Regions from separate parts of the Streptomyces sp. NPDC047880 genome, predicted to be linked through region 1. Evidence: riboswitches for the same ligand, from Rfam matches in the RefSeq annotation. Region 1 holds a riboswitch; each other region holds the start of a gene.

Evidence for each region. A riboswitch is a leader RNA that binds a small molecule or an ion and turns the genes downstream of it on or off. The one in region 1 is predicted to bind cyclic di-AMP.
Region 2: linked by a shared signal. The riboswitch ahead of AB0937_RS18715 (peptidoglycan DD-metalloendopeptidase family protein) and the one ahead of AB0937_RS17535 (transglycosylase family protein) in region 1 are both predicted to bind cyclic di-AMP.
Region 3: linked by a shared signal. The riboswitch ahead of AB0937_RS30690 (M23 family metallopeptidase) and the one ahead of AB0937_RS17535 (transglycosylase family protein) in region 1 are both predicted to bind cyclic di-AMP.
Region 4: linked by a shared signal. The riboswitch ahead of AB0937_RS24035 (NlpC/P60 family protein) and the one ahead of AB0937_RS17535 (transglycosylase family protein) in region 1 are both predicted to bind cyclic di-AMP.

Annotation. Positions count from the first base shown of each region.
Region 1 is NZ_JBEZOK010000010.1:93,555-100,449, forward strand. It holds gene AB0937_RS17525 (septum formation initiator family protein) at 1-215, opposite strand, end outside; gene eno (phosphopyruvate hydratase) at 334-1,614, opposite strand; gene AB0937_RS17535 (transglycosylase family protein) at 1,875-2,561, opposite strand; cyclic di-AMP (ydaO/yuaA leader) riboswitch at 2,566-2,732, opposite strand; gene AB0937_RS17540 (transglycosylase family protein) at 2,960-3,925, opposite strand; gene AB0937_RS17545 (cytochrome P450) at 4,046-5,344, opposite strand; gene AB0937_RS17550 (nucleoside triphosphate pyrophosphohydrolase) at 5,480-6,499, opposite strand.
Region 2 is NZ_JBEZOK010000011.1:106,157-113,051, reverse strand. It holds gene AB0937_RS18730 (class I SAM-dependent methyltransferase) at 1-469, shown strand, start outside; gene AB0937_RS18725 (SGNH/GDSL hydrolase family protein) at 884-1,669, opposite strand; partial or broken gene AB0937_RS18720 (DUF6250 domain-containing protein) at 1,815-2,056, opposite strand; gene AB0937_RS18715 (peptidoglycan DD-metalloendopeptidase family protein) at 2,209-3,123, opposite strand; cyclic di-AMP (ydaO/yuaA leader) riboswitch at 3,128-3,282, opposite strand; gene AB0937_RS18710 (alpha-galactosidase) at 3,597-5,672, opposite strand; gene AB0937_RS18705 (tyrosine-protein phosphatase) at 5,852-6,649, shown strand; gene AB0937_RS18700 (DUF6126 family protein) at 6,662-6,781, opposite strand; gene AB0937_RS18695 (XRE family transcriptional regulator) at 6,778-6,895, opposite strand, start outside.
Region 3 is NZ_JBEZOK010000026.1:20,702-27,596, reverse strand. It holds gene AB0937_RS30720 (ATP-binding SpoIIE family protein phosphatase) at 1-47, shown strand, start outside; gene AB0937_RS30715 (MarR family transcriptional regulator) at 400-906, opposite strand; gene ribA (GTP cyclohydrolase II) at 1,025-1,666, opposite strand; gene AB0937_RS30705 (MarR family transcriptional regulator) at 1,799-2,311, opposite strand; gene AB0937_RS30700 (dihydrofolate reductase family protein) at 2,389-3,519, shown strand; tRNA gene AB0937_RS30695 (tRNA-Met) at 3,585-3,658, shown strand; cyclic di-AMP (ydaO/yuaA leader) riboswitch at 3,945-4,100, shown strand; gene AB0937_RS30690 (M23 family metallopeptidase) at 4,112-5,146, shown strand; gene AB0937_RS30685 (aldo/keto reductase) at 5,301-6,245, shown strand; gene AB0937_RS30680 (PrsW family intramembrane metalloprotease) at 6,317-6,895, opposite strand, start outside.
Region 4 is NZ_JBEZOK010000016.1:188,652-195,546, reverse strand. It holds gene AB0937_RS24060 (PspC domain-containing protein) at 1-170, shown strand, start outside; gene AB0937_RS24055 (response regulator transcription factor) at 167-907, shown strand; gene AB0937_RS24050 (NlpC/P60 family protein) at 961-2,019, opposite strand; gene AB0937_RS24045 (hypothetical protein) at 2,438-2,791, shown strand; gene AB0937_RS24040 (hypothetical protein) at 2,769-3,698, opposite strand; gene AB0937_RS24035 (NlpC/P60 family protein) at 3,823-5,010, opposite strand; cyclic di-AMP (ydaO/yuaA leader) riboswitch at 5,019-5,190, opposite strand; gene pcrA (DNA helicase PcrA) at 5,505-6,895, shown strand, end outside.

The sequences.
Region 1 (6,895 bases):
ATCTCGGCGCGCTGCGAGACGTACTCCCGCATCGGGTAGGCCAGGGCCACGATCAGCGAGCACATCACCAGGGCGAGCAGCGCGGCCCGGCCGGTCAGCCGCGAGCGGCGGGCCTGGCGCCTGGTCTGGGAACGGTAGACCCGGGCCGCGGTCTGCTCGCCGAGCAACCGGATCCTGGTCGCGGTGGAGAACCGGTCCCGGTCCTTCACGGCCATCTGTCCGCCTCCCGCTCCACCGTCCTACGCGCGTACGTCCCCGGACACGGTACGGGACCGGGTACGGGGACGTACGTACGACTGGCTACGGCTTGACCCCGTAGGGGTCAGTGCCGGGTCAGCCCTTGAACCGCGGGAAGGCGCTGCGGCCGGCGTAGACCGCGGCGTCGTCGAGGATCTCCTCGATGCGCAGCAGCTGGTTGTACTTGGCGACGCGCTCGGAGCGGGCCGGGGCGCCGGTCTTGATCTGGCCGCAGTTGGTCGCGACGGCCAGGTCGGCGATGGTGACGTCCTCGGTCTCGCCGGATCGGTGGGACATCATGCACTTGAAGCCGTTGCGCTGGGCCAGCTCGACGGCGTCCAGCGTCTCGGTGAGCGAACCGATCTGGTTCACCTTCACGAGCAGCGCGTTGGCCGCGCCCTCCTCGATGCCGCGGGCGAGGCGCTCGGGGTTGGTGACGAACAGGTCGTCGCCGACGAGCTGGACCTTGTCACCGAGCTTGGCGGTGATGGTCTTCCAGCCCTCCCAGTCGTCCTCGAACAGCGGGTCCTCGATGGAGACGAGCGGGTACGCGTCGACGAGCTCCGCGTAGTACTCGGTCATCTCGGCGGCGGAGCGGGTCTTGCCCTCGAAGGTGTAGGAGCCGTCCTTGTAGAACTCGGAGGCGGCGACGTCGAGGGCGAGGGCGATCTGCTCGCCGGGGGTGTAGCCGGCCTCCTTGATGGCCTCGAGGATGAGGTCGAGGGCCTCGCGGTTGGAGCCGAGGTTCGGGGCGAAGCCGCCCTCGTCGCCGAGGCCGGTGGCCAGGCCCTTGCTCTTCAGGACCTTCTTCAGCGTGTGGTAGACCTCGGCACCCCAGCGCAGGGCCTCGGAGAAGGACTCCGCGCCGATCGGGGCGATCATGAACTCCTGGATGTCCACGTTGGAGTCGGCGTGCGAGCCGCCGTTCAGGATGTTCATCATCGGCACCGGCAGCAGGTGCGCGTTGGGGCCGCCCAGGTAGCGGAACAGCGGCAGGTCGCTGGCCTCGGAGGCGGCGTGGGCGACGGCGAGCGAGACGCCGAGGATGGCGTTGGCGCCGAGGGAGCCCTTGTTGTCGGTGGCGTCCAGGTCGAACATCGCCTGGTCGATCAGGCGCTGCTCGGTGGCGTCATAGCCGACCAGCTCCGGGCCGATCTGCTCGATGACGGCGAGGACGGCCTTCTCCACGCCCTTGCCGAGGTAGCGGTTCGAGTCGCCGTCGCGGAGCTCGATGGCCTCGAAGGCGCCCGTGGAGGCGCCGGACGGGACGGCGGCACGACCGGTGCTGCCGTCGTCGAGGCCGACCTCGACCTCGACCGTGGGGTTGCCTCGGGAGTCCAGGATTTCCCGGGCTACGACGACGTCGATGGACGGCACGAGCATCTCCTTCTTGATGTGACGCGGTACGCGGGTCGCGCGGACCCGGCGAGGTGCGGGCCCGGTGGCTCGCGACATGAGCCTAACCGGCCCGGGGCGATCGGCCACCGGGTCGCCCACCTCATGGACAGAACCGAGAGTAAATTGTTTCCGAACGGAACAAAGCCCGTTGCCGAAAAAACCCCGCCCCGGTGCGTACGGGGGGTGACGCACCGGGGCGGGGAGCCCGTGGACCCGGGAGGGTCCGGGTGGGCCGCTGCTTACTTCAGGTGCAGCTGCTGGCCCGGGTAGATGAGGTTGGCGTCCTCGAGGATGTCCTTGTTCAGCTCGAACAGCTTCTCCCAGCCGCCCTTGACCTTCTTGTCCGCGGCGATCGAGCTGAGGGTGTCGCCCTTGACGACCTTGTACTCGCCGTCGCCCTTCTTGACCTTCTTGCCGGTCGGGGTGGTGACGGTCTTCTTGGCCGCCGGGCGCTCGTCGGAGCGGGAGGCCGGCTGCTGCTGGGTCTCGCGGGAGTCGGTGCTCTGCTGCGAGGTGCTGCCGGAGTCGCTCGAGGAGCCGCCGCCGGTGTAGCCGGCGCTCGACAGGCCCTTGCCACAGACCGGCCAGGCGCCCTTGCCCTGGCTCGCCAGGACCTTCTCGGCGACCTGGATCTGCTGGTCCTTGCTGGCCTTGTCGGCGGTGGAAGCGTACTGGGTGCCGCCGTAAGCGGCCCAGGTGGAGGCGGAGAACTGCAGACCGCCGTAGTAGCCGTTGCCGGTGTTGATGGACCAGTCGCCGCCGGACTCGCACTGGGCGACCGCGTCCCACTCGGAGGCGGTGGCGGCGGAGGCGTTGCCGGCCGCCATCAGCGGGGCGGCGACGGCGGCGCCGGCGACACCGGCGACGGCGATGGCACGGGTGGCCTTGGACGGACGACGGTGCTTGCCCTTGCTGGAAAACAGCATGGATGGATCCCCTCACCGACGCCTGCGAGGTGAGCTGTCGGGTTCGGGCCGGTTGAGTTGCCCGGCCGCGTCCCTCCCGGGACACGGCTTCACCCCAAGCCCTTCCGGCACAACCTGCCGGTCGGGCACCTACCTTGGGTCCCCCGCTCCTGCCTACGGCGCTTGACGCGACGACTGTTCCCGTGCGGCCGCTGGCAGGATTCGGCGTTGCGGCAGCCGGGGCTCGCGGTGGCGAGCGGTCATGACCGTAGACACGCGATCGGCGGAATTTCAAAGACGATCAGGGCTTCTGAGATCTATCTCTCAGGGCCCCAAACGGGACATCAGCCGCGAATCGGGGCGCTAACTCGCACGGTTTCGGGGCGACTTCCGCCCCGGTTTCCGCACTGCCCGAACAGCTACTTCTCGTCCGCTTCGCCCTCCACCGTGAGCTTCTCACCGGGGAGGATGAGGTCCGGGTCGGCGCCGACGGACTTCTCGTTGCTCTCGTAGAGCTCGTGCCATCCGCCGCTGACGTCAAGGGAGTCGGCGATGGACCAGAGGCTGTCGCCGACACCCACGATGTAGGCACCCTCGGAGGCGTCGCGGGAGCTGTCGTCACCGCGCGAGGCGTGCCGGCCCGTGGACCCGCCCGTACGACCGTCCTCGGACTCCCGGGTCTCGTCGGCGCTGGGGCCGCGATGGCGGCCGGAGCCGGTGTCGGTCAGCTCCGAGGAGTCGCCCGCGGACTGCGAGTTGGACTTGTCACCCTTGGAGCCGGCCGACGAGGAGCTGCCGGACTGCCGACCCTTCGGCGATTCGGTGGATTCGGGCGACTTGTCCGGATCGGCGTTCTCATCCTTCGAGGCCGACGACCCGTCAGGCGACGACGAGGGCGACGGGGAAGCGCTCTCCGACAGGGACGAACCGAGCGAGTCGAGCAAACCGGGCGAGTCCACTTCACCGGACGAGTCGGACGATTCCGACGATTCGGATGAATCTGATTCCTTGTCCTGTTCGAGGCCGGAGAGCAGGCCACAGGTGCGCCATGCGCCGACCCCCTGGTCGGCGAGGATTCTCTCGGCCACGGCTATCTGCTGGGAGCGGCTGGCCAGGTCGGCGCTCGCGGCGTAGTCGAGGCCGCCGTGGCCCTCCCAGTCCTCCTGGGACAACTGCAGGCCGCCGTAGTAGCCGTTGCCGCTGTTCTGGCTCCAGGCGCCGCCGGACTCGCAGTCCGCGACCCGGTCCCAGGTCGTGCCGTCGGCCGCGCTGGCGCCGGAGGCCCCGAGGAGGGGGATCGCGATGGCGGAGCCGGTCACTCCGGCCGCGACGAGGAGAGCCGGAGCCTGGCGGGGGCGACGGTGCCGACCGTTCCCGGAGAGCATACGGAGACCTTTCACGTGACAGCAGTGACCGACGCGGCGCGATACCGGCCGCGTTGATGGGTGAACGTATCGGCAGACGATCACTTGTCACAAGTTCATGCCGCGCAGATCACGTGAAGATCACAGACCTGATGTTTCGTCACGTCCGGCCGGTGCGAACTCCACCGGCAGCGTGCGCAGCCCCCGCATGATGAGGCCGCCACGCCACCTCAGCTCGGCCGGATCCACGGCGAGCCGGAGGTCCGGGAGCCGGGTGAGGAGCGTGGCGAGCGCGGTCTGGCCCTCCAGGCGGGCCAGCGGGGCGCCGAGGCAGTAGTGGATGCCGTGGCCGTATCCGAGGTGCTGGTTGTCACGGCGGGAGAGGTCCAGGACGTCCGGATCGGCGAACCGCTCCGGGTCCCGGTCCGCGGCGGCCAGCACGACGAGGACGGGGTCGCCCTCCTCGATGCGCTGCCCGCCGAGGGTGAGGGACTGCGTGGCGAAGCGCCAGGTGGCGAGTTCGACGGGGCCGTCGTAGCGGAGGAGTTCCTCGACGCCGGTCTCCAGGAGGGCGCTCTCCCCCGCGGCCAGGGACGCCTGGAGCCGGGCACGCTGCCCGGGGTGGGTGAGCAGGGCGTAGGTGCCGTTGCCGATCAGGTTGACGGTCGTCTCGAATCCGGCGAACAGCAGGATGAAGGCCATGGCCGCCGCCTCGTTCTCGGTGAGGTGCTCGCCGTGGTCGGAGGCGCGGATCAGACCCGAGATGAGGTCCTCACCCAGGGCTGGCTCGGCCGGCAGCGCCTCGCGCTTGCGGTGGATGAGGTCGGCGAGATAGCCGCGCATCTTCTTCACGGACCGCGCCACGCCGCCCCTGGGTCCGCCCTGGTGACGGATCATCATGCCCGCCCAGTCGCGGAAGTCGTCCTGGTCCTCACGCGGGACGCCGAGCAGGTCGCAGATGGCGTAGATGGGGAGCGGGAAGGCGAACTCGTGGATCAGGTCGGCGGAGCCCTTCGCCGCGAATCCGTCGATGAGGGTGTCGGTGAGCTCCTGCACCCGCGGCGCGAACTCGGCGACCCGGCGGGGCGTGAACGCCTTGGACACGAGCCGCCGCAGCCGGGTGTGGTCCGGCGGGTCGATGTTGAGCAGGTGCGTCATCAGCTCCGCCTTGCGCTCCCCGGGGATCCCCGTCTTGCCCTTGGCGTGCGCCGGTTCGTCGTGATGCGCCGGGTTCTTGGAGAGCCGGGGGTCGGCGAGCGTCTGCTTGGCGTCGGCGTACCGCGTGACCAGCCATGCCTCCACACCGCTCGGGAGCCGCGTCCGGTGGACGGGGCTGTGCTCGCGGAGCCAGGCGTAGGCGGGGTAGGGGTCGCTCGCGAACTCCCAGGTGAAGAGGTCGGGAGCGGGCGGGGGCGGGCTGGGCCTGTGCTGGTCGGTCACGCGTCGACCGTATCCGGCTTCCTGCGGTCCCCCCGCCCGGCGTCGGTGCTCGGCCGAGCGGGCCCCCCGGCACGCCCCGCCCCGGTCCGACAGGCCCCGGGCCCGGCGACGCCGGCCTGCTCCGAACGCCGGGCCCTAGCCTTCGGCCTGCCGGATCGCGTCGCGGTAGGCGCGGGCCGCCGCTCTCAGGGCCGCCTCCGGGTCGACGCCCTCCGACTCGGCGCGGACGGCCAGGGCCAGGAGGTCGTAGCCGATGCCCTCGACGGGCGGGAGGGGTATGTCCAGGTTCGCCGTGCGGACGCGGGAGGCCAGCTTGGCGGCGAGGGCGAGGCCGGGCTGGCCGAGGGGGATGCCCTCGGTGATCGAGGTGCGCTGCTTCTCGACCGCCTTGGTGCGCAGCCAGTGCTCCTTGACCTCCTCGGGGGTGGTGGCCGTCGCGTCGCCGAAGACATGCGGGTGGCGGTGGATCAGCTTGGCGACAATGCCGCCGGCCACGTCGTCGATGGAGAAGGGTTCCTCGCCGTCCTCCGGGCGGCCCTCCTCGGCGATGCGGGCGTGGAAGACGACCTGGAGGAGGACGTCGCCGAGTTCTTCGCGCAGTTCGTCACGGTCGCCCTCCTCGATCGCCTCGACGAGCTCGTACGCCTCCTCGATGCCGTACTTGGCCAGGCCCTCGTGGGTCTGCCGCGAGGACCAGGGGCACTCGGCGCGGATGCGGTCCATGACCTGGACGAGGTCGAGGAGGCGGGCGCCGGGAAGGTCGTAGGAGGCCGGCAGCAGCTCCAGCTCGGGCATGGCGATGCGGCCGGTGCCGGCCAGCCGGGCCAGGCCGTCGGTCAGGGCCGGTTCCCCCTCGCCCGTCGCCACCACGACCACCGTGTGCCCGCCGGCGCAGGCGTCGACCAGCTCCTGCGCGCTCGGGGACACCTCGGCGACGTCGATCCCGGCCTCGCGCAGATACGGCAGCTGCGGGTGCGTGCCGTCCGCGCAGAGCACCCGGTCGGCCTCGTGCAGGGCCTGCCAGGCCGGCCAGGAGAGCAGGCCAGGGGCGACGCGGTGGCTGGTGGTGAGCAGGACGACGCGGCCGGCCGGGGCGACCGCGTCGGGAGCGGTCCGCTCGGGGCCCGGGGTGTCTTCGGGGCTGTTGGCGTTCACGCTTCGAAGCTATCCCACGCCGCGGACGGCGCCTGAAGTTGCCCACAGGGGCCTGGGAGGGGCGGGGGCGAGGGCGGGGGCCGGGGCCGCCCGGGGGGTGGGGCCCGGGGTGGGCCGGGACCCGCGAGGCCGGGACCCGCGAGCCGGGACCCGGAGGTGGAGGGCCCGGGAGGCCGGGGTGCAGGGACTCGGGGGCCGGGGCCCGCGGGCAGGGCCCGGGAGGCCGGGACTCGGGGGCCGGGACCCGGGGGCCGGGACCCGGGGGTGGAGGGCCCGGGAGGCCGGGGTGCAGGGGCCAGGAGGCCGGGGCCCGCGGGCAGGGCCCGGGAGGCCGGGGGGCCGGCGGGCAGGGGCCCGGGCCCAGGAGGTCGGGGCTCGGGGGTGCAGAGCCCGGGG
Region 2 (6,895 bases), on a different contig from region 1:
GGACCTCGACGCTCGTGCGCTCTCCTGCGCGCGGGAGAACATCGACCGACTGGGCCTGTCGTCCACCGTGGACATCCAGCAGGCCGACCTGTTCCCGAACGGCCGGGCCTCGTTGATCGTCTGCAACCCGCCGTGGCTTCCCGGCAGGGCCCGGACGCCGCTCGAACACGCGGTGTACGACACGGAAAGCCGGATGCTCCGCGGCTTCCTCGACGGACTGTCCGCCCATCTGGAACCGGGCGGTGAGGGGTGGCTCGTCATCTCGGACCTCGCCGAGCACCTGGGGCTGCGCTCCCGCACGGAGCTGACCGAACTGTTCGCCCGGGCGGGCCTGACGGTGGCGGGGCGTCTCGACGCCCGGCCGCTGCATCCCCGGGCCCATGACCCCGCTGATCCGCTGCACTCCGCCCGGAAGGCGGAAGTGACCTCCCTGTGGCGGCTGGCGCCGGGTGCGGGCGCCGCCGGCTGACCGTCGCGGCAGCGCGCGGACACCGGGAGCCTGACACGACCGTCAGGCTCCTGTGCGCCGCCAGTCACCGAACGACTCCGGTCGCAGCGAGTCGAGAGCGGACTCGAGGTCGAGCCGCTGCGCAGGAGATCGCCGTCATGGGCGTGCAAGGCGCGGCGAACGTGGTCGTCCGCCACCAGATCGGCACCGCGGACGATCCGGACATGCCGCCCCCCCCAGCGCAGGGCGCGGGACCCCACAGCAGTAGGAGAGCCGTGACCGTGTCCCGTCGCATTCCGTCGATGCGCGGCGTTCCACGGTACTGCAGTCGTGTCCGCGGTGGCGGTGCGGGCCGGGCGTGCGGGCGGCCGGGCCACACGGCCGGCACCGGCGTTCGGCGAGCAGACGCCGCACGCCCCGCACATCCGGCCACCGTCACGCCACCGACGCGATCCGCATCCTGATGTCGTCCGGCGACAGCGCGCCCTTGGCCGTCACGTGGTCGCCGGACGACTCCCCACGCAGCCGGCGCCCGATCCACGGCACCAGGAACTCGCGCGCCCAGGCGACGTTGTCCCGCCGCACGTCGAGCGCGCCGCGCGGGGGCAGCGGGGGCCACGCCTGCTCGGGGTCGGCCGGCACGTCGAGGCCGAGCACCTGGCCCGCGCGGAGCGCCACGCGCGTGTGCCCCTCGGGCGACAGGTGCAGCCGGTCGGCGTCCCAGGCCCGGCGGTCCTGCACGCTGCGCAGGGACCACAGGTCGAGCACCGGGCAGCCGTACCGGTCGGCGATGGCCCTCACATGTCCGTTGTACGTGGCGATCTTGCCGCGCAGGTGCTTGAGCACGGGCACGCCACGGGTGTCGAAACCGGTCGTCACCATGACCGTGCCGGACACGGCGGTGAGCTGGGCCAGCGCCCGTTCGAAGCGCTCGGCCACCTCGTCCGGGTCGGTGCCGGGCCGGATGATGTCGTTGCCCCCGGCGCAGAACGAGACGAGGTCCGGGGCCATGTCGACGGCCCGCGGCACCTGGTCCGCCACGATCTGGTCGAGGAGCTTTCCGCGTACGGCGAGATTGGTGTACCGGAAGTCGCCCTCGGGCCTGCGGTCGGCGAGCAGGACGGCGAACCGGTCGGCCCAGCCGACGAACGCCCCGTCGGGGCCGGGATCGCCGACGCCCTCGGTGAAGCTGTCCCCCACCGCCACGTACGACCCGATCACTGCTCTGCTGTCACTCTTCGAATCGTCTGCCACAGCAGCTCATGATTCACCTTCGAATGTGACTTACGCGACCGTAGGAAAGGGTTGACGGGCGGTGAGATAAGCCACTCCTAAAGTGTTCGCCAACTCCGGAATACCCCGCTTGTCAGGGATGTTTCGGGGTGAGCCGCCAGACCCGGAACCCGCTGATCCGGAAATGGCTCCAGACGGCCCGGAAGGCGAAGTGGCCACTCGTGCAGCCCGCGTAGTACGTCGTGAGGTGGTCGTACTCGTCGAGGGACCCGCCGCGCGGGGTCGCGAAAAGGTCGTCCGGGGAGCGGACGTCGTCGCGTTCCAGAAGTTGCCGAGGTCCGAGACCCGGTCGTCGGCCCCGCCCTCGGCGACGGGGTCGCGGTCCAGGCGAGCACGTACTCCGCCCCAACTGCCGTCGCCTGTCGATCCCCTGGGGCGGGCGCCCCCACGCGCACACACCGAAGGCCGGACCCGGGGATCGGGGTCCGGCCTTCGGAGGCGTGTCAGGCAGGTGGTCGTGCGGTGGGTCAGCCGACGGAGACGCCGTGCGAGCGCAGGAAGGCGACCGGGTCCACGTCCGAACCGTAGTCCGGCGTGGTGCGGATCTCGAAGTGCAGGTGCGGTCCGGTGACGTTGCCGGTCGCTCCGGAGAGGCCGACCTGCTGTCCGGCGGTCACGGTCTGACCGGCCGACACGGAGAGCTGGGACAGATGGGCGTACTGGGCGTAGTGGCCGTCGTTCAGCTTGATGACGACCTGGTTGCCGTAGGCGCCGCCCCAGCCGGCGGAGACGACCGTGCCGGCGCCGACGGCCTTGAGGGACGTGCCGGTCGGAACGACGAAGTCGACACCGGTGTGGTAGCCGCTGGACCACATGCTGCCGGACATGTGGTACGGGGTGCCGACAGTGACACCGGCCACCGGCAGGGTGTAGCCACTGGAGTTGCTCTCGGCGGCGGGCTTGGCGGCGGCCGGCTTCGCGGCGCTCTGGGCCTTCGGGGCCGACTCGGCGGCGGAGGGCTTCGGGGCCGAGGCCTTCGGCGCGGAGGGGGCCGAGGCCTTCGGGGCGGTCGCCGCCTTCTTGCCGATCGAGAGCTTCAGGCCCGGGTGGATCAGCGAGGGGTCGGAGCCCACGGCCTCACGGTTGTCCGCGTAGAGCTTCTTCCAACCGCCGCTGACATTCTGCTGGTCGGCGATCCTGGCGAGGTAATCTCCGGCCTTCACGGTGTACGTGTGGGCGCCATGGTTCTTTTCGGCGGCCTTTTTCCCGGTGGCCGGAGCGGACTGCACGGCCTTTTCCGGAGCCGACTGCGGCGTAGCGGCATGGGCGCCGGCGGCCCCCATGAGCGGCAGGGCGAGAGCGGCCCCACCGGTTCCGGCGACGGCGATGGAGCGGGTGAAACGCTGGGTCTTGGGACGGCGGTGCTTACCCTTCGCGGGCATGGCGAATTCCTCTCCGTCGCCTGCGAGGTGAGCTGTCGGGTGCGGGCTGGAGATGCCCGGCCGCGGGGGCGCGGCTGAACCCCAAGCCGTTCCGGGAACCGGAACAGGCGTCTTACCTGTGGGTCCCCCGCTCCTGCCGTGCTTCGGGTCAGTGTGTGCGGGCTCCGGGCGGCGGCAGGATTAGGCGTCCGTCCGGATTGGTGTGGAACGTAAGCGACCGAGACGCAATGGGACAAGCTTGCGGTTGCCGCTGACGACATTTTTCCCGACACGTGGGCACGTGCGCTGTCACCGAGCGTGGATTACCGATCTCCCGCTTTGCTCAATACCCCTGAACAATACGGGGATTACGTGAACATGGCGACAGCGGATCGTCACGAATATGACGATGGTCACGCACCCCGACCCCATCTCCTTTACGATCGGGGCACGTCATGCCTTAGCGGCCGAAATTCCCCATTCGGACAGAACGACTACTTCCGCTTAAGCCGGACGACCGTGGCATCCAGGTCTCCGCGCAGACCGACCCGCAACCCGTGGTGCAGCAGGAGCCCCCCACGGTGAACTTCGCCCGTTTCGAGGCATTCGTACGATGCCTCCGGGTCGAGTCCGCGCAGCCGGAGCGCCGGAACGGACTCGCCGTAGCGCTGCGCCTGGAGCCAGGCGAGGACGACGGTCTCGTCGCCGAGGACGTACTGCACGGCGCTCAGCCCGCCCTGCGGGGGCCGCAGCCGGTACAGGTCGCCGCGCTGCACCAGGGGTCGGATCTCCTTGTACAACCCCACCCACTCGCCCGCCTCGGCGAGTTCCCCGGGCGTCCACTGCGTGAGGTCGCCGCCGACTCCGAGCACCCCGGCCATGGCGCTGACGAACCGGAACCGCAGCGAACTGGCCCGGTGGTTGAGCATGGCGTTCGGGCTGTCCGTGACCCAGGCGGCCATGACCCGGGCCGGATGGATCTGGCTGAAGCCGTGCTGGATGGCGAGCCGGTCGAGGGGGTCGGTGTTGTCGGAGGTCCACACCTGGTCCGTGCGGCTCAGCACACCGAGGTCGATCCGGCCGCCGCCACCCGAGCAGGACTCGAAGGCCACCCCCGGATGGGCGGCCCGCAGCCGGTCCAGCAAGGCGTACAGGCCGTGGACGTGGTCGACCCACAGCCGCTGCGGGTAGGCGTCGTCCGGCCATCCGGCGTCGGTGAAGCAGCGGTTGAAATCCCACTTGACGTAGTCGATCGGCGCACTGGAAAGGAGCCCGTCGAGCTGCTCCCACAGGTACTCCCGGACGTCCTCACGCGCGAGGTTCAGTACGAGCTGATTACGGAATTCCGTCCGCTTTCGTCCTGTTTGGTACTGAACCCAGTCGGGATACGCCCGGTACAGGTCGCTGTCCGGGTTGACCATCTCGGGCTCCACCCAGATCCCGAACTGCATGCCGAGGCTGTGCACGTGGTCGGCGAGCGGCTTCAGTCCGCCCGGGAAACGGCCGGGGTTCGGGGTCCAGTCGCCGAGGCCGGCCCGGTCGCTGGTGCGTGCCCCGAACCAGCCGTCGTCGACCACGAACAGCTCGACACCCATGGCCGCGGCCCGCTCGGCGAGCGCCCGCTGCTGCTCCTCGGAGATGTCGAACTCGGTGGCCTCCCAGGAGTTGAACAGCACCGGCCGGTCCCGCCCGGCGTCCGGGATCACATGGGCCCGCTGGTAGGCGTGCCAGGCGCGGCTCGCCCCGCCGAAGCCGCCGTCGCTGTAGAGCCCGGCGAAGACGGGGGTCGTGTACGACTCGCCCGTGCCGAGCATCAGCAGGCCGGAGTCGTCGTGGCCGGCACCGCCGGTGATCTGCACGCGCGCGTCCGGGAGCTGGGCCACGGCGATGCGCCAGGACCCGGACCAGCCCAGGGCGCAGCTGTAGACCTCGCCGTGCTCCTCGGTGGCCTCGGTGTCGAGGGCGACCCACGGCAGGTGCTGGTGGGAGGTGTGACCACGGCGGCTGCCGATGACCTTCTCGCCGTGGGTGAGGCCGGAGCGGGTCAGCCGGGACTCGGCGCCCCAGCGGCCGTGCAGCTGGGAGAGCCGCCAGGTGTCGCGGTCGGGCAGGGTCCAGGTGGCGGAGTCGGCGCGCAGCAGCTCGACGGCCGGTCCCCGGTTGCCCAGGGTCACCCAGCGCTCGACGACATCCGCCGAGGGGCGCATCCGGTAGCGCAGCGTGATGTCCAGGTCGCCGTCGCGGAAGCGAAGCCGCAGCTCGCCGTCCTCGGCGTCGTGTCCCTGGTAGGCCCACTCGGTGCCCCGCCGTCCGGCCGTGCGCACGGACAGGGCGGGGCGGACGAAGCGGGCACCGCCTTCGACCGGGTACTCCTCGCGCCCGTCGAGCGTGGACTCGAAGGGCCAGAAGTCCGGCAGCGGCCGGCGGGCGAGGGCCTCGGCGTCGGCCAGGCCGATGCGGGGGCCCCAGTGCAGGTGCAGCAGCTCGTCCCGGTCGGTGACGTGGACGGCGTAGCTGCTGGCCGGCCCGGAGAGCACCCATGTACGACCGTCGTCGGAGATGTCCAGCATCATGCCCTCACAGATTCGAACAAGCCCGACCAGGTGCGACCAGGCGGCAACATCATCGAGTGCCGCGGGGGCTCCGGGCAACGCCTGTGGACAACTCATTGCCCCAGGCAGGCATGTCGTATCGTCGAGTGACGCCCGCCGACGAGCCGCGCCGGCGGCGCCGAAGGGGAGGAGCCCTCGTGACACAGCAGGTCCCGTCGACCGAGCCCGAGCTGGCCGGAGTGCGCAACTTCCGTGATGTGGGCGGACTTCCGACCGTGGACGGACGGCGGGTGCGCCAGGGGGTACTCTTCCGCAGCGGCCACCTCGCCCACGCGACCGGGGAGGACGCCGCATTCCTGACGACTCTGGGCCTGCACACCATCTTCGACTTCCGCAACGCGGCCGACCAGAAGCTCGAAGGGCCGGACGTCGAGCTGCCCGGCGTGCGCAATGTGAACCTGCCGCTGAGCGACCCCGCCGACGGCGCCGAGTTCTGGAAGATGGTCCGCGACGGCGACCTGGACCAGCTCCGCGAGATCCTCGCAGACGGCAAGGGCGCGGGCCGCATGATCGCCTCGTACCGCACGATCATCAAGCACCGCACCGGCGAGCACTCCCGGGTGCTGCACGCGCTCGCGCAGGACAGCGTCCCCGCGCTGATGCACTGCGCGGCGGGCAAGGACCGCGCGGGTCTGTCCATCGCGGTGACGCTGCTCGCCGTGGGCGTCGAGCGCGAGGCGATCGTCGAGGACTACCTGAAGTCGAACGCCAAGCACCGCCGCTACAAGGTGCACCGCTCCAGCTCCGCCGCCTCGGCCTACTCCCCCGAGGTCATGGAACTGCTCAGCCCCCTCTTCGACGCGCGCGCCGAGTACCTGAGCGCGGCCTTCGACACCATCGAGGAGACGTGGGGCGGCGTCGGCACCTACCTGGAGAAGGGGCTCGGCCTCTCCGCGGAGACGCGGGAGCGGCTGCGCGAGCGGCTCCTCGACTGAGGTGACGGGGGGCTACTTGGCGCCGACCTCGAACAGCAGGTACACGAAGGCGGCGAAGATGTGGCCGGCGATGAGATAGACGAACAGCCTCACCCACAGGGCTCGGGGGAACTTCTCCTCCAAGTTGCTCATGTCATGTCTCCGGGGTTGGAGCCCAGGCACAGGGCGGCCGTGGGGCTCTGCAGCAGGGTGTGGACGAAGAGCAGTTCGACGCCGTCGTGGTCCTCGGCGGCGATCCGGTGCGGG
Region 3 (6,895 bases), on a different contig from region 1:
CGGTCCTCACCGCAGGCGGCGAGAGCCGCCACGGCTCGGGTAGGTGATGCGCGTTGGCGGCGGGTGCTGTGAGGGTGCGGGTGTGTGGTGCATGTTGGCGGCGGGTGCTGTGAGAGTGCGGGTGTGTGGTGCATGTTGGCGGCGGGTGCTGTGAGAGTGCGGGTGTGTGGTGCTTGTTGGCGGCGGGTGCTGTGAGGGTGCGGGTGTGTGGTGCTTGTTGGCGGCGGGTGCTGTGAGGGTGCGGGTGTGTGGTGCTTGTTGGCGGCGGGTGCTGTGAGGGCTCGGGCGCTCGATGCCCGCCGACTGCGGCAGCCGCCGCGATGGCTCAGCCGCCTGACGCCCCCGGCGACCGACCGGCGCCGTCGATTCCGGGTCCGCCTGCCCCGCCCGGCCGGTTTCTCAGCGGTCCTCTGGGCTGCGGGTGTGCGGTGGCGACATGGTCCGGGCCGCCAGGAAGCCCCGCAAACCCCTGCTCAGCGCTGCCCGTTCGGCCGGTTCCATGGCCGCCAGTGCCGCGGTCAGGGCCTGGGTTCGGCGGTCGGCGACGTCACCCAGGACGTGCTGTCCGTGTGTGGTGAGCCACAGTTGCACTTCGCGGCGGGTGTCGGGATGCGGCGCCCGTTCCAGCAGGCCGGCCGCGGCCAGACGGTCGCAGAGGCGGCTGGCCGTGGGGAGGCCGATGTCCAGACGGTCCGCCAGGGCCGTCAGGTTCAGCCCGGGCGCGGCCTGCACGGTGCGCAACGCCCGCAACTGGTGCGGTGACAGCCGCAGGGACGCCTCCTGGGCGGCGACCGACCACAGCGCCACCAGGCTCTCCACAGCATCGGTGATCTGCGCTGCGACGGCCTCCGGGCCCTCGCCCGGTCCCCTCGCCCGGTGGTTGCCGGGGCCGCCGAGATCGGTCACGAAACGGTCACTTCCATAAAGGCGCGGGTACTGATGAGGTCGCCCTCTTGCAAAGGCTGTACCCGATGAACCGAAGGGCAAGCAGCCCGGTTCAGTGCCCGGCCGGACCGGCGGCCGGTCAGCCCGCGTTGAGCTCCGCCAGCGCAGCGAGCGGCAGCGTGTGCTGGGTCTGGAGGACTTTCGCGCGCAGGTAGCGGACGTTGTGGGCGGTGGTGAAGACGCCGGTGGGGACCCGGTCGCGGACGTCGACGCCCAGCGATCGCAACTGGTCGGCCTTGTCGGGGTTGTTGGAGAGCAGGTCCAGTTCGCCGATGCCCAGGGCCCGGAGCATCTGGGCCGCCGCCGTGTAGTCGCGGGCGTCCTCCGGCAGCCCGAGCGCCGCGTTCGCCTCGTAGGTGTCGAGCCCCTCGTCCTGGAGGGCGTACGCGTCGAGCTTGTTGTAGAGGCCGATGCCGCGGCCCTCCTGGCGGAGGTAGAGAAGGACGCCGCCGCGCTCGGCGATGCGCTCGACCGCCTCGCGCAGCTGCGGGCCGCAGTCGCAGCGGGCGCTGCCGAACACGTCCCCGGTCAGGCACTCGGAGTGCAGCCGCACCAGCGGGACCGGGCCGGGTTCGCCGAGGACCACGGCGACGTGCTCCTGGCCGTCGGCCAGCCCGTGGAAGGTGACGAGCTCGGCGTCGGCCTCGTAGCCGTCGTGGAAGCGCAGCGGGACCCGGACGCGGGAGCGCGGGGTGGCGATGACGGCGGGAGTGTCGGGCATGCGGGGCCTCCGGGTTCCGTTCCTGTTCGGCTGCACAGCCGTAGTGCTTCAGATTTGAAGCAGATCCACGATCGGAACCCTACTCGTGCTTTAAATTTGAAGCAAAGAGAATCCGGCTCTATGTGATGCGCGTCACGAGCAGGGCGACGACCTCCGTCGCCACGGCACGTCGTCCGCCGCCGGCCGGGTCCCGTCCTCCTGGAGCCCCTGCGCGATCGCCGCGGAGATCTCCTCCAGCTGGCCCACCTGCTCCTCGCTGAGCCGGTCGAACAGGGAGCTGCGCACGGTCTCTACGTGCCCCGGCGCCGCGCGCTCCAGCACGGCGAACCCCTCGTCGGTCAGCGCCGCGATACTGCCGCGCTTGTCGTACCGGCAGGCCTCGCGCCGCAGCATGCCGTCCTTCTCCAGCCGTGTGACCGCGTACGTCAGCCGGCTTCGCGTGATCTTCAGCCGCTCGGCGAGATCGGTCATGCGCAGCCGCCGCTCCGGGGACTCCGACAGGACGGACAGGATGGAGTAGTACAGGTGTGGCATGCCGGCGTCCTGCTGGAGCTGCCGGTCGATCGCGTCCTCCAGGAGCAGCGAGGCGGCGATGTAGGCGCGCCAGGCGCGCTGCTCCTCGGGGGTGAGCCAGCGAGTCGTCATGCCGCCAGTGTAGGTTTGTTTCAAACTTGAACCAAGCCCTGTCCCGTCCCGCAGTCCCGACCAGCCGCGGAGCACCGATGCCTCACCCGTACGTCCTGCTGTCCGCCGCCGTCTCACTCGACGGCTACCTGGACGACACCGGGCCCGACCGCCTGCTGCTGTCCAGCCCGGCCGACTTCGACCGGGTCGACGAGGTCCGGGCCGACGTCGACGCGATCCTGATCGGCGCCGGCACCATCCGCGCCGACAACCCGCGCCTGCTGGTGAACTCGGAGCAGCGCCGGGCCGCCCGCACGGCCGCGGGCAAGCCCGCGTACCCGCTCAAGGTCACCGTCAGCGGTTCGGGCGACCTCGACCCGGACGCCCGCTTCTGGCACACCGGCGGCGAGAAGCTCCTCTACACGACCGACCGGGGCGCCGAGCGCGCCCGTGCGCTCGGCCTCGCCGCCGACGTCGTCCCGCTCGGCGCCGGCCTCGACTGGCGGCGGCTGCTCACGCACCTGCACGACGTCCGGGGTGTACGGCGGCTCATGGTCGAGGGCGGCGGTCTGATCCACACGCAGCTCCTCACCCAGGGCCTCGCCGACGAACTCCAGCTGGTCCTCGCCCCGCTCTTCGTGGGCGACCCCCGGGCGCCCCGCCTCTTCGGCCCCGGCGGCTACCAGGGGGGCCGGCTCCGGCTGCTGGAGTCGCGGCAGATCGAGGACGTCGTCCTGATGCGCTACGAACCGACCGCCCCGGGCACCGGTTCCCTGCCCGCCGCAGCCGATCACCACTGGCTGGCCCTCGCCTGCGAACTGGCCGAGAGCTGCCCGCCGTCGGGCACGGCGTTCAGCGTGGGCGCGGTCGTGGTCGCCGCCGACGGCACGGAACTGGCCCGCGGCCACTCCCGCGAGGGCGGCGACCCCGTGGTGCACGCCGAGGAGGCGGCCCTCGCCAAGCTCGACCCGGCCGACCCGCGGCTGCCCGGCGCGACGGTGTACAGCAGCCTCGAGCCGTGCGCCCGCCGCGCCTCCCGGCCCGCTCCCTGCGCCCGGCTGATCCTCGACGCGGGCGTACGGCGGGTCGTCACGGCCTGGCGCGAGCCGGACACCTTCGTGACGGACGCCGACGGCAGCGGCCTCCTGGCGGCGCGGGGAGTGGAGGTGCTGTTGCTCCCGGAACACGAGGAGCGGGCCAAGGCCCCGAACCGCCACCTGGTGCGCTGAGCGCGGGCCGGAGGGAGGGTGTGCGCGAGCAGTCCCGCGGATGGCGTACACTGGTGACACAACGACGCGGGGTGGAGCAGCTCGGTAGCTCGCTGGGCTCATAACCCAGAGGTCGCAGGTTCAAATCCTGTCCCCGCTACTGAAGGCCGAGGGCCGGAATCCAAAGGATTCCGGCCCTCGGTGCTTTCCCGGTGACTCGCTACGGTCGGTGAGCGAACCGTCCCGTTCCGCATAACAACTGACACACCGTCAAACCTCGTCGGCCACTTGTATGGTGGTCAACTCGCCCGATTTAAGTCGGTCATGGCAGGTAAGTCCGCGCGAAAAAGGTTAATGATCAAGTGGAATCGCTGGAATACCCCTCGCGCCTCCATTAACGTTCGATAACGCAGCGCGGTCGTCCCAGCCGTCACAGAAGGCGGCTCCGTGCGCACGCGCCGAATCCCGAAAGGGAACCGGGGAACCACCACTTGGGGTGAATCGGGCGTAACCACCGTGGAAGCACGGCAGGTATACGCGCGTAGGAGACCTTCCTGCTCCGAACCCGTCAGCTAACCCGGTAGGCGAGAAGGAAGGAAAGGAGTACGCCCACGTGGCGTCCAACCGGCCTGCCCCCACGGCCCCGTACGCGCCGAAGCGCGACACCGACACCTTCGGCTACGGCGGTCAGCGCACCGACGAGGGCCCGTTCCAGGAGTGGAACCCCACCGAGGAGTCCATCCGTCCCGTCCGCGGCCGGCATCGCGTCACCAAGCAGCGCGGCGGAGGTCTCGCCCGCAGCTCCACCGTCCTGGGCGTCGGCGTCATAGCCGCTGTGGGTGCCGGCGGCATGGCCAGTGCCCAGACCGGCAAGCCCCCGGTGTCCATCTCCGTTCCGGACCTGCCCTCGGTGGGTTCCCTCATCTCGGACGACGACACCCCCGAAGGTTCCGCCACCCCGCTCAGCAGCCTCGGCACCGTCACGGCGGACACCGAGCAGGCCAAGGGCGCCTCCGGTGCCGGCGAGGCGCTGCGCGCCCGGATCATGGCCCAGGTCGAGCACCAGCAGGACCAGATCGAGACCAAGGCCGCCCAGGACGCCGCGGCCGCCGCCGAGAAGGCCGCGGCGGAAGCCGTCGCCAAGGCGGAGGAGGAAGCCAAGGCCAAGGCCGCCGAGGCCAAGAAGAAAGCGGAGGAAGAGGCCAGGAAGAAGGCCGAGGCCGAGCGGCTCGCCGCCCTCGCCAAGCAGTTCACCCTGCCGACCTCCTCGTACACCCTCACCTCGACGTTCGGCCAGGCGGGCGCCTACTGGTCCTCCGGCTACCACACCGGCCTCGACTTCGCCGCCCCCACGGGCACGCCGATCAAGGCCGTGCACAGCGGCACCATCACCGAGGCGGGCTGGAACGGCTCCTACGGCTACAAGACCGTCCTCACCCTCGATGACGGCACCGAGATCTGGTACGCGCACCAGTCCTCCATCGGCGTCAGCGTCGGCCAGAAGGTCAGCACCGGCGACGTGATCGGCCGCGTGGGCGCCACCGGCAACGTCACCGGGGCGCACCTGCACCTCGAAGTCCACTCCGGCGGATCCGCCGGCGGCATCGACCCGATGGCGTGGCTGCGCGGCAAGGGACTGAACCCGTAAGCGGTACACATCCGTTGAAGCACCGCGACCGAAGACCGGCGGCCCTGACGACGACCCCCCGACGTCAGGGCCGCCGGTCTTCGGTCGCGGTGGTCACGGGAATTTCGCGTCCGTAGCGGAATGAGGTCCTCCCGTACGGTCGTTGACACGGGGCATGACTTCTCTTCTCAAGCTCGGCTCCTCCGACCTCGAGGTCTTCCCCCTCGCCCTCGGCGGCAACGTCTTCGGCTGGACCGCGGACGAGGCCCGGTCCTTCGACGTCCTCGACGCGTACACCGCCGTCGGCGGCAATTTCGTGGACACCGCCGACGTCTACTCGGCGTGGGCCGACGGCAACCGGGGCGGGGAGTCCGAGACCATCCTCGGCAAGTGGCTCGAGGCGCGCGGCAACCGCTCCGACGTCGTCGTCGCCACGAAGGTCAGCCGGCACCCCGAGTTCCAGGGACTGTCCGCCGCCAACATCACGGCCGCCGCCGACGCCTCCCTGCGGCGCCTGCGCACCGACTACATCGACCTCTACTACACCCACTTCGACCAGCCCGACGTGCCCGTCGAGGAGATCATCGGCGCGCTCGACGCCCTTGTGAAGGCGGGGAAGGTGCGGCACATCGCCGCCTCCAACATCTCCGCCGAGCGGCTGCGGACGTCCCTGGAGTTCTCCGACCGCGAGGGGCTCGCCCGCTACGTCGCCCTCCAGCCGCACTACAACCTGGTCTCCCGCGACACCTACGAGGGTGAGCTCCAGGACCTCGCCGAGCGGGCCGGCCTCGCGGCCGTTCCGTACTACGCGCTCGCGTCCGGTTTCCTCACGGGCAAGTACCGGCCCGGTACGCCGGTGGAGAGCGCGCGGGCGGGCGGTGCCGCCAGGCATCTGGAGACCGAGCGGGGGCGGCGGGTGCTCGCCGCCCTCGACGAGATCGCCGCGGCGCACGACGTGCCCGTCGCCACCGTGGCCCTCGCCTGGCTCGCCGCCCGGCCGACCGTGGCGGCGCCGATCGCTTCCGCACGGACGGTGGAGCAGCTGCCCGCACTGGTCGGCGTCGGGGAGCTGACGCTCTCCGAGGCCGAGGCCGAGCGGCTCACGGAGGCCTCGGCCTGAGCAGGCCACAGGAGGAGCTTCAGGGGCTGTGAACGGGGTGCGGCACCGGCCGCCAGGCCTCGGTCCGAGTACTAGGAGCGGTAGGGGTTGTAAGCGGGGTACGGCGTCGGGCGGGTCGGCTGGTGGGCGTAGCCGTAGCCGTACCCGTGTCCGTACACCCCGTGGACCGGCCAGGGCGGGGCCACCACCGGGACCGGAGGGGCGGTGATCCGCGCCGCGTGGTCCAGCGCGGGCCGGGACACCTCCCGGCGTCGCCACAGTTCGCCGAGCAGCTCCCGCTCCCGTACGGCGAAGTCCGCCCGGACGCCGCCCCGCCGGGCCCGGTGCCGCAGGAACGCCAGGGACGTCGCGTACGCCTCGTACCGGGCCACCTCCCGGGCCGCCGCCCTGCCGAGGTGGCGGCGGGCGTACTGGCGGGCGATCCGCCGGGCCCGCATCGAGCCGAGCGCGTACGGCTCGGCCGGGGTCAGCCAGCCGGCCACGGCGTAGGCGGGCAGCTCCGCCCGGATGGTCTTCAGCTCCCGCTGCCGCGTCCAGATCACCAGCCACGTCAGCAGCCCGAAGATGGGCACCATGAACGCCGCGTACACGGCGAAGAAGCCGTACTCGCCGAACGCCGACGAGCCGTTCCACATCGCGTGCATGCCCAT
Region 4 (6,895 bases), on a different contig from region 1:
ACCGCGGCCCCGGCTTCGACCTCGATTCGATACCCGCCGACCGGATGGGTGTCAGAGAATCGATCATCGGCCGCATGGAGCGCAACGGCGGCACGGCGCGGCTGCGCGCGGTGCCGGACGGCGGCACGGAGGTCGAACTGGAGATGGAGAGGGCGGAGAAGACGTCATGAGCGACCCGACCGAGGCGAACGGTACGGCGGGATCGGCGGAGGCGGCGGGGCCCGCGGAGCAGGGCGGCGGCCCGGGGCGTCATGTCCGCGTGGTCCTGGTGGACGACCACCGCATGTTCCGTACGGGGGTCCAGGCCGAGATCGGGCAGACCGCGCAGACCGGCGTCGAGGTCGTCGGCGAGGCCGCGGACGTCGACCAGGCCGTCACGGTCATCACCGCGACCCGTCCCGAGGTGGTCCTCCTCGACGTCCACCTGCCGGGTGGGGGTGGTGTCGAAGTGCTGCGCCGCTGCGCCCCGTTGATGGCGGACGCCGAGCAGCCGGTCCGCTTCCTTGCACTGTCCGTGTCGGACGCCGCGGAGGACGTGATCGGCGTGATCCGCGGAGGTGCCCGCGGCTACGTCACCAAGACGATCACCGGCACGGACCTCGTGGACTCCATCTTCCGCGTCCAGGAGGGCGACGCGGTCTTCTCCCCCCGGCTGGCCGGGTTCGTGCTGGACGCCTTCGCCTCCACGGACGCGCCGCCGGTCGACGAGGACCTGGACCGCCTGACCCAGCGCGAGCGCGAGGTGCTGCGGCTCATCGCGCGGGGCTACGCCTACAAGGAGATCGCCAAGCAGCTGTACATCTCCGTCAAGACGGTCGAGTCGCATGTCTCGGCGGTGCTGCGCAAGCTCCAGCTCTCCAACCGGCACGAGCTGACCCGCTGGGCCACGGCGCGGCGCCTGGTGTGACACGGGCGGGGCGGGGTGTGACGCGGGGTGGACCCCGCCCGCCCGCATGCCTCTCAGACCACCCGCGTCGCCCCCGCGAACGGCATTTCGTCCAGCGGCGCGACGCGGACCGGTGCCGACGGGTTCGGGGCGTGGATCATCCGGCCGTTGCCCACGTAGATGCCGACGTGGCTGACGCCGGCGTAGAAGAAGACCAGGTCGCCGGGGAGGAGTTCGGAGCGGTCGACGCGGCGGCCGGCGGCGATCTGGGAGTACGTCGTGCGGGGGAGGGAGACGCCCGCCGCGAGGTACGCGGCCTGGACGAGCCCCGAGCAGTCGAAGGCGTTCGGGCCCGTGGCGCCCCAGACGTAGGGGCTGCCGAGCTTCTGGTAGGCGTAGGAGACGGCTGCGCCCGCGCGGGAGTCGGGCGCCTGGGACGAGGCGGAGCCCGGGGCCGCGAGAGCGTCCCGGCCGTCCGCCGACCGCGAGGCCCGGTCCTGGGAGACGCCCAGCGGGGAACGTTCCTGCGCGTCGAGCCGGGACAGCAGCCGCTGTGCCGATCCCAGCCTGCCGGTGATCGTCCTCTTGTGCCGCTTCAGCTCGCCCTGCCGCGACTTCAGGGACGTCAGCTCGATGTGGGCGGCGCCGCGCAGCTGCTCGATCTCCCGGAGCTGCTTGCGCACACGCGCCACGGCGGCGCTCTGCCGGGTCTCGGCCCGCTCGACGAACTCGGCGTTCTCGAGGTACCGGTCGGGATCGTCGGAGAGGGCGAGCTGCACCGCGGGGTCGATACCACCGGCGCGGTACTGCGCGGCGGCGACCGATCCCAGGGCGTCGCGGGCGGAGTTGAGACGCTCCTCCTTGCGCGCCGCCTGGTCCTGGAGGTCCCTCAGCCGCTGCCCGGCCGCCGCGGCCTTCTCCTTCGCGCCGTTGTACTTCTCGGTGGCGACCTCCGCCTCCTGGTACAGCTGGTCCACCTTGGCCTTGACCTGGCCGGGGGTGAGCTGTGGTTCGGCGTGTCCGGTTCCGTCGAAGCCCGTCGCCGTCGCCGCGCCCGCGAGGGCGATCGTGACGGCCGTACGGGCCTTGCCGCCACCCAATGCGCGCTGTCGGGGCTTGCGGTGCGCTGCCAACTGGAGGCCACGTCCTTTCCTCGACCGCCGGCGGGTGCGGCCGCCGGCGGGGAGCGGACGGGCGGCCTGCGCGTCCGGCGACGGCCCGCACAGGGGGAGCGGACCGCCGCCGGACTGTTTCGGCGGTGGTGTCCGACTGCCGCCCCTGGCCCGGGCGGCGGTGGGGAGCCGGGCACCTGGTGGGGACGCTAAGCGTCACTGTGGCGGGCCGGTGGCGGGTGTGCGGAAGTGTCTCGAGAGGACCGACGGTGACCGTATGCGACCGCGAGTCCGCTGCGGCGCCGTCTACTTCACTCAGCGTGATGACCGATGCGTCGAATCGTCAGCGAGTGACCGTGATCGGATGCTATGGGGTGCATGTGTGTACCCATGGGCCGGTGTCGGGCGGCCCTGGAGGCCCTGATTAGGCTCCGGCCCCATGGACGTACTCATCCACCTCTTCGTCGGCCTCCACATCATCGGCATCGCCTCGCTCCTGGGCGGCTTCCTCACCCAGATGAAGGCGATGGGCGAGGGCACCGCCCGCTTCACCCCCGCGATGCTGCACGGTGCGTTCACGATGCTGGTCACGGGTGTGATCCTGGTCGGCCTCAACCAGGCCGACGACCAGACCGTGAACAACATCAAGATCGGCGTGAAGCTGGCCCTGCTGATCGTGATCCTCGGCCTGGTCTACGTGAAGCGGGACGACGAGAAGGTCGACAAAGGCCTCTTCGGCCTGGTGGGTCTGCTGACCACGGCGAACGTCTTCATCGCCGTGCTCTGGACCTGATCCGGGAACGCCGGGCGGAGGCGAGGGCCCAGACGGTGCACCCGAGCCAGGCGGCCACCGCGATCCACAGCAGCACCTCCCCGGCGACATCGAGCCAGGGGACGCCGAGAGCGGCGGCGACCGCGAGGGCGGCCTCGGCCGTCACGACCGCGGCGAACACGGTCGCCCAGCGCCGTACGTCGTAGCGGTGCCGGGGCCAGAAGAGCTCGGCGAGGAGCAGGGCGACGCAGGCGACCAGTGCGAGCACGAGCAGCGTGACCGTCGTCGTGCGCAGGACGTCGGCGTTCTCCTCGTTCCACAGGTACAGGCGCGGGCTGTCGGCGGCGAGGAGACGCGCCCCGGCGAGTGCGGAGAGGGCGAGGGCGCCGGCCGCCAGCCACTGGTCCCCGCGCCCCTCCTCCACCTGCCGGGGCTGGAACCGGAACAGGGCGAAGCCGTAGAGCGTGAGTCCCAGCCAGAACAGCACGAGGGCCGCGTGGGCGAGCCAGGCCGCCGCGTCGGCTGCGGCGAGCGTCGCGCCGAGCACGGCGAGCCCCTCGGTGGCCACGCAGCGCAGGAACACCGTTCCGCGGCGCCCCTGGGCCTCCGTGGTGAGCAGCACCGCCCAGAGCACCATGGCGAGCGCCAGCAGCGCCGCCGCCAGGGTCTGCTGTCCGGTCGCCAAGAAGCCGGTGCCGAGGACGGCGGTCGCCGCCACCATGGTGAGCTCGGCCGGCGTCTCCGTCCGCCACTCGCCGTGCGCCCGCTGGGCCAGGCCCGCGGCCGCCCCCAGCCAGCCCGCGCAGGCCAGGGCGAGGGTGATGCGGGCGAGGACCGCGTACCCCGCCGAGTCCAGGCCGACCGACACGATGCCGGTCGCCAGCGCGTATGTCGACCACCAGGTGGCGAACAGGGAGGGACCGGACATAGCGCCGATGCTAGAGAGCGGCGCGCGCGAGGAGAGAGGGGCACGCGCGCGTGCCCCTCAAAAACGTGCGACCTTGCCCCGCAGGAACGTGCGCCCGTGCCCCTCGAAGACGTGACGGGACCGGTCAGGCCGGGCGGACCACGCTGTGGATCGCCGACTCGCCGTCGTAGTAGATCGACTCCTCGCGGACGTACGTCCCGGGCTTCGGGGCGTGGATCATCATGCCGTTTCCGATGTAGATCCCGACGTGGGTGACGTCGTCGTAGAAGAAGACCAGGTCGCCGGGCTGGGCCTGGGAGAGCGGAACCGTGGTTCCGGCGTTCACCTGGTCGTAGGTCGTGCGCGGCAGGGTGACGCCCGCGGCCTTCCAGGCGGCCTGGGTCAGGCCCGAGCAGTCGTACGAGCCGGGCCCGACGGCGCCCCACACGTACGGCTTGCCGATCTGGGCGCGGGCGAAGGCCAGCGCCTTGTCGGCCTTGGAGGCGTACGAGGAGTCGGCCGGGGCCGTCGAGGAGGGCGAGCCGGAGCCCGTGGATCCAGTGGAGCCCGACGAGGCCGTCCCGCCGTCCTGCTGCCGGGCGGCCTCCTCCTGCGCCTGCTGCCGCGCGGCCTGCTGCCGGGCCAGCTCGTCGGCCTTGCGGGCGGCCTCCTCCCGCTCTGCCTTCTCGATCGCCGCGAGCCGGGCCTTCTCCTCGGCGGTCAGCTTCGACATCAGCTCGCGCGCGTCGGCGAGCTTGCGCTGGACGGTGGCCTTGGCCGTCTTCAGGTCGCCCTGCGACTCGGTGAGCGTCTCGAGGCTCTCGGTGGCCTCCTGGCGCTTCTTCATCGTCTCGGACTGCTGGGTGACGTAATCGTCGACCGCGACCTTCTGGCGGCCCGTCATCCGGTCCATCAGCTGGGTCTGGTCGAAGTAGTCCTGCGGGGTGTCCGCCAGCAGGAACGTCGCCGTGTCCGGGGCGGCGGCGCCGGTGCGGTACTGGGCGGAGGCGAAGGAACCCAGCTCCTCGCGCGCCTCGTTGAGCTTCTGGGTGCGCTGGGCGACGTCGTCGAGGAGGGTGTCGACGCGCTTGCGCTGCTTCGCGGTCTTCTCCTTGGCCGCGTTGTACTTGTCGGTCGCCGACTCGGCCTGGCGGTACAGGTCGTCGACCTTCTTCTCGATTTCCTCGAGGCTGGGCTTGTCGTCGGCCGCGGGGGCGGCGTTGGCCGACTGGGAGAGCAGGGCCACGGAGGTGAGGGCCGCCGTTGCCAGGGCGGGGGTCCGTATGCCTGCCACGCGCGTACCCGTAGGACGCGACTTGCGGTGCGACGCCAAGGGAGGCGACTCCTTCCATGTTCCGCCTACCGGGTTAGCTGTCGGGTTCGGGCGGGTGGTTCGGAAGGTTTGCCCTACGGCCTCTCCGCACAGGGAGTCGGGCCGATTCACCCCAGGTTCACGGTTGGGTCCCCGGCTCCGGCTGCCGCTGCGGCACACCGGACTCGGCGGAGGCCGCGCGGCCCGGCGACGTTCGCCGGTGGGGGTCATGCGGCCTGGTCGCACGGTAGCCAACTCGTGTGGCCCCTGTGAAGGTTGATGGGTGATATGCCCGATACATTTTCGTGACCTTATCCCCGGGCGTTGCCGAGAGTGAGCGATCAAGGGGGATTGATGGTTGTAGATCCGCATATGGGGTGGGTGTAGCAGGGCGTGATCATGCGGTCATGGAGGGCGACAACGCGCCGCCGGGTGCTCGGCCGGCCGTCGGTCGCGCGGGGATGTTCTCAGGGCGGCGGCGGGCTGTCAGTGGGGCGCCCTAGACTCGGAGAGCGATGAGCAGCCTCTTTGACGACAACTTCCTGGCGAACCTCCAGGCCCAGCGGGGCCCGGCCGACGAGCCCCCGCCGCCGCCCGAGGACGATCACGTTCCGGAGCCGATCCCGGACTATCTGTTCGGCGGGAAGTTCGACACGCCCCCGGACCGGGACGCCTACTACCGCGACGGCGCCCCCCGCCCGGTGATCGACTCCGCCGCGCTGCTGGAAGGGCTGAACGACAACCAGCGCGCCGCCGTCGTCCACTCCGGCTCCCCCCTGCTCATCGTGGCCGGCGCCGGCTCCGGCAAGACCCGTGTGCTCACGCACCGCATCGCCCACCTGCTCGCCGAGCGGGACGTGCACCCGGGCCAGATCCTCGCGATCACGTTCACCAACAAGGCCGCCGGCGAGATGAAGGAGCGTGTCGAGCAGCTCGTCGGCCCGCGCGCGAACGCCATGTGGGTCATGACCTTCCACAGCGCGTGCGTGCGCATCCTGCGACGGGAGAGCAAGAAGCTCGGCTTCACCTCCTCCTTCTCGATCTACGACGCCGCCGACTCCAAGCGCCTGATGGCCCTGGTCTGCCGCGACCTGGACCTCGACCCCAAGCGTTTCCCGCCGAAGTCCTTCAGCGCCAAGATCAGCAACCTGAAGAACGAGCTGATCGACGAGGAGGACTTCGCCGCCCAGGCCACCGACGGCTTCGAGAAGACCCTCGCCCAGGCCTACGCCATGTACCAGTCGCGGCTGCGCGAGGCGAACGCGCTCGACTTCGACGACCTGATCATGACGACGGTCAACCTGCTGCGCGCCTTCCCGGACGTCGCCGAGCACTACCGCCGCCGCTTCCGGCACGTCCTGGTCGACGAGTACCAGGACACCAACCACGCGCAGTACGCCCTGGTCCGCGAGCTGGTCGGCACCTCCGAGCACCCGGTCGACGTGCCGCCCGAGGCCGAGATCCCGCCCGCCGAGCTGTGCGTGGTGGGTGACGCCGACCAGTCGATCTACGCCTTCCGCGGCGCGACGATCCGCAACATCCTCCAGTTCGAGGAGGACTACCCGGACGCGACGACGATCCTGCTCGAGCAGAACTACCGCTCCACACAGACGATCCTCAGCGCCGCCAACGCCGTCATCGAGCGCAACGAGTCCCGCCGCCCCAAGAACCTGTGGACCAACGCGGGCACCGGCGCCCGGATCACCGGCTACGTCGCCGACACCGAGCACGACGAGGCGCAGTTCGTCGCCGACGAGATAGACCGCCTCACGGACACCGGCGAGGCCAAGGCCGGCGACGTCGCCGTCTTCTACCGCACCAACGCCCAGTCCCGTGTCTTCGAAGAGGTCTTCATCCGCGTCGGCCTGCCCTACAAGGTCGTCGGCGGCGTCCGCTTCTACGAGCG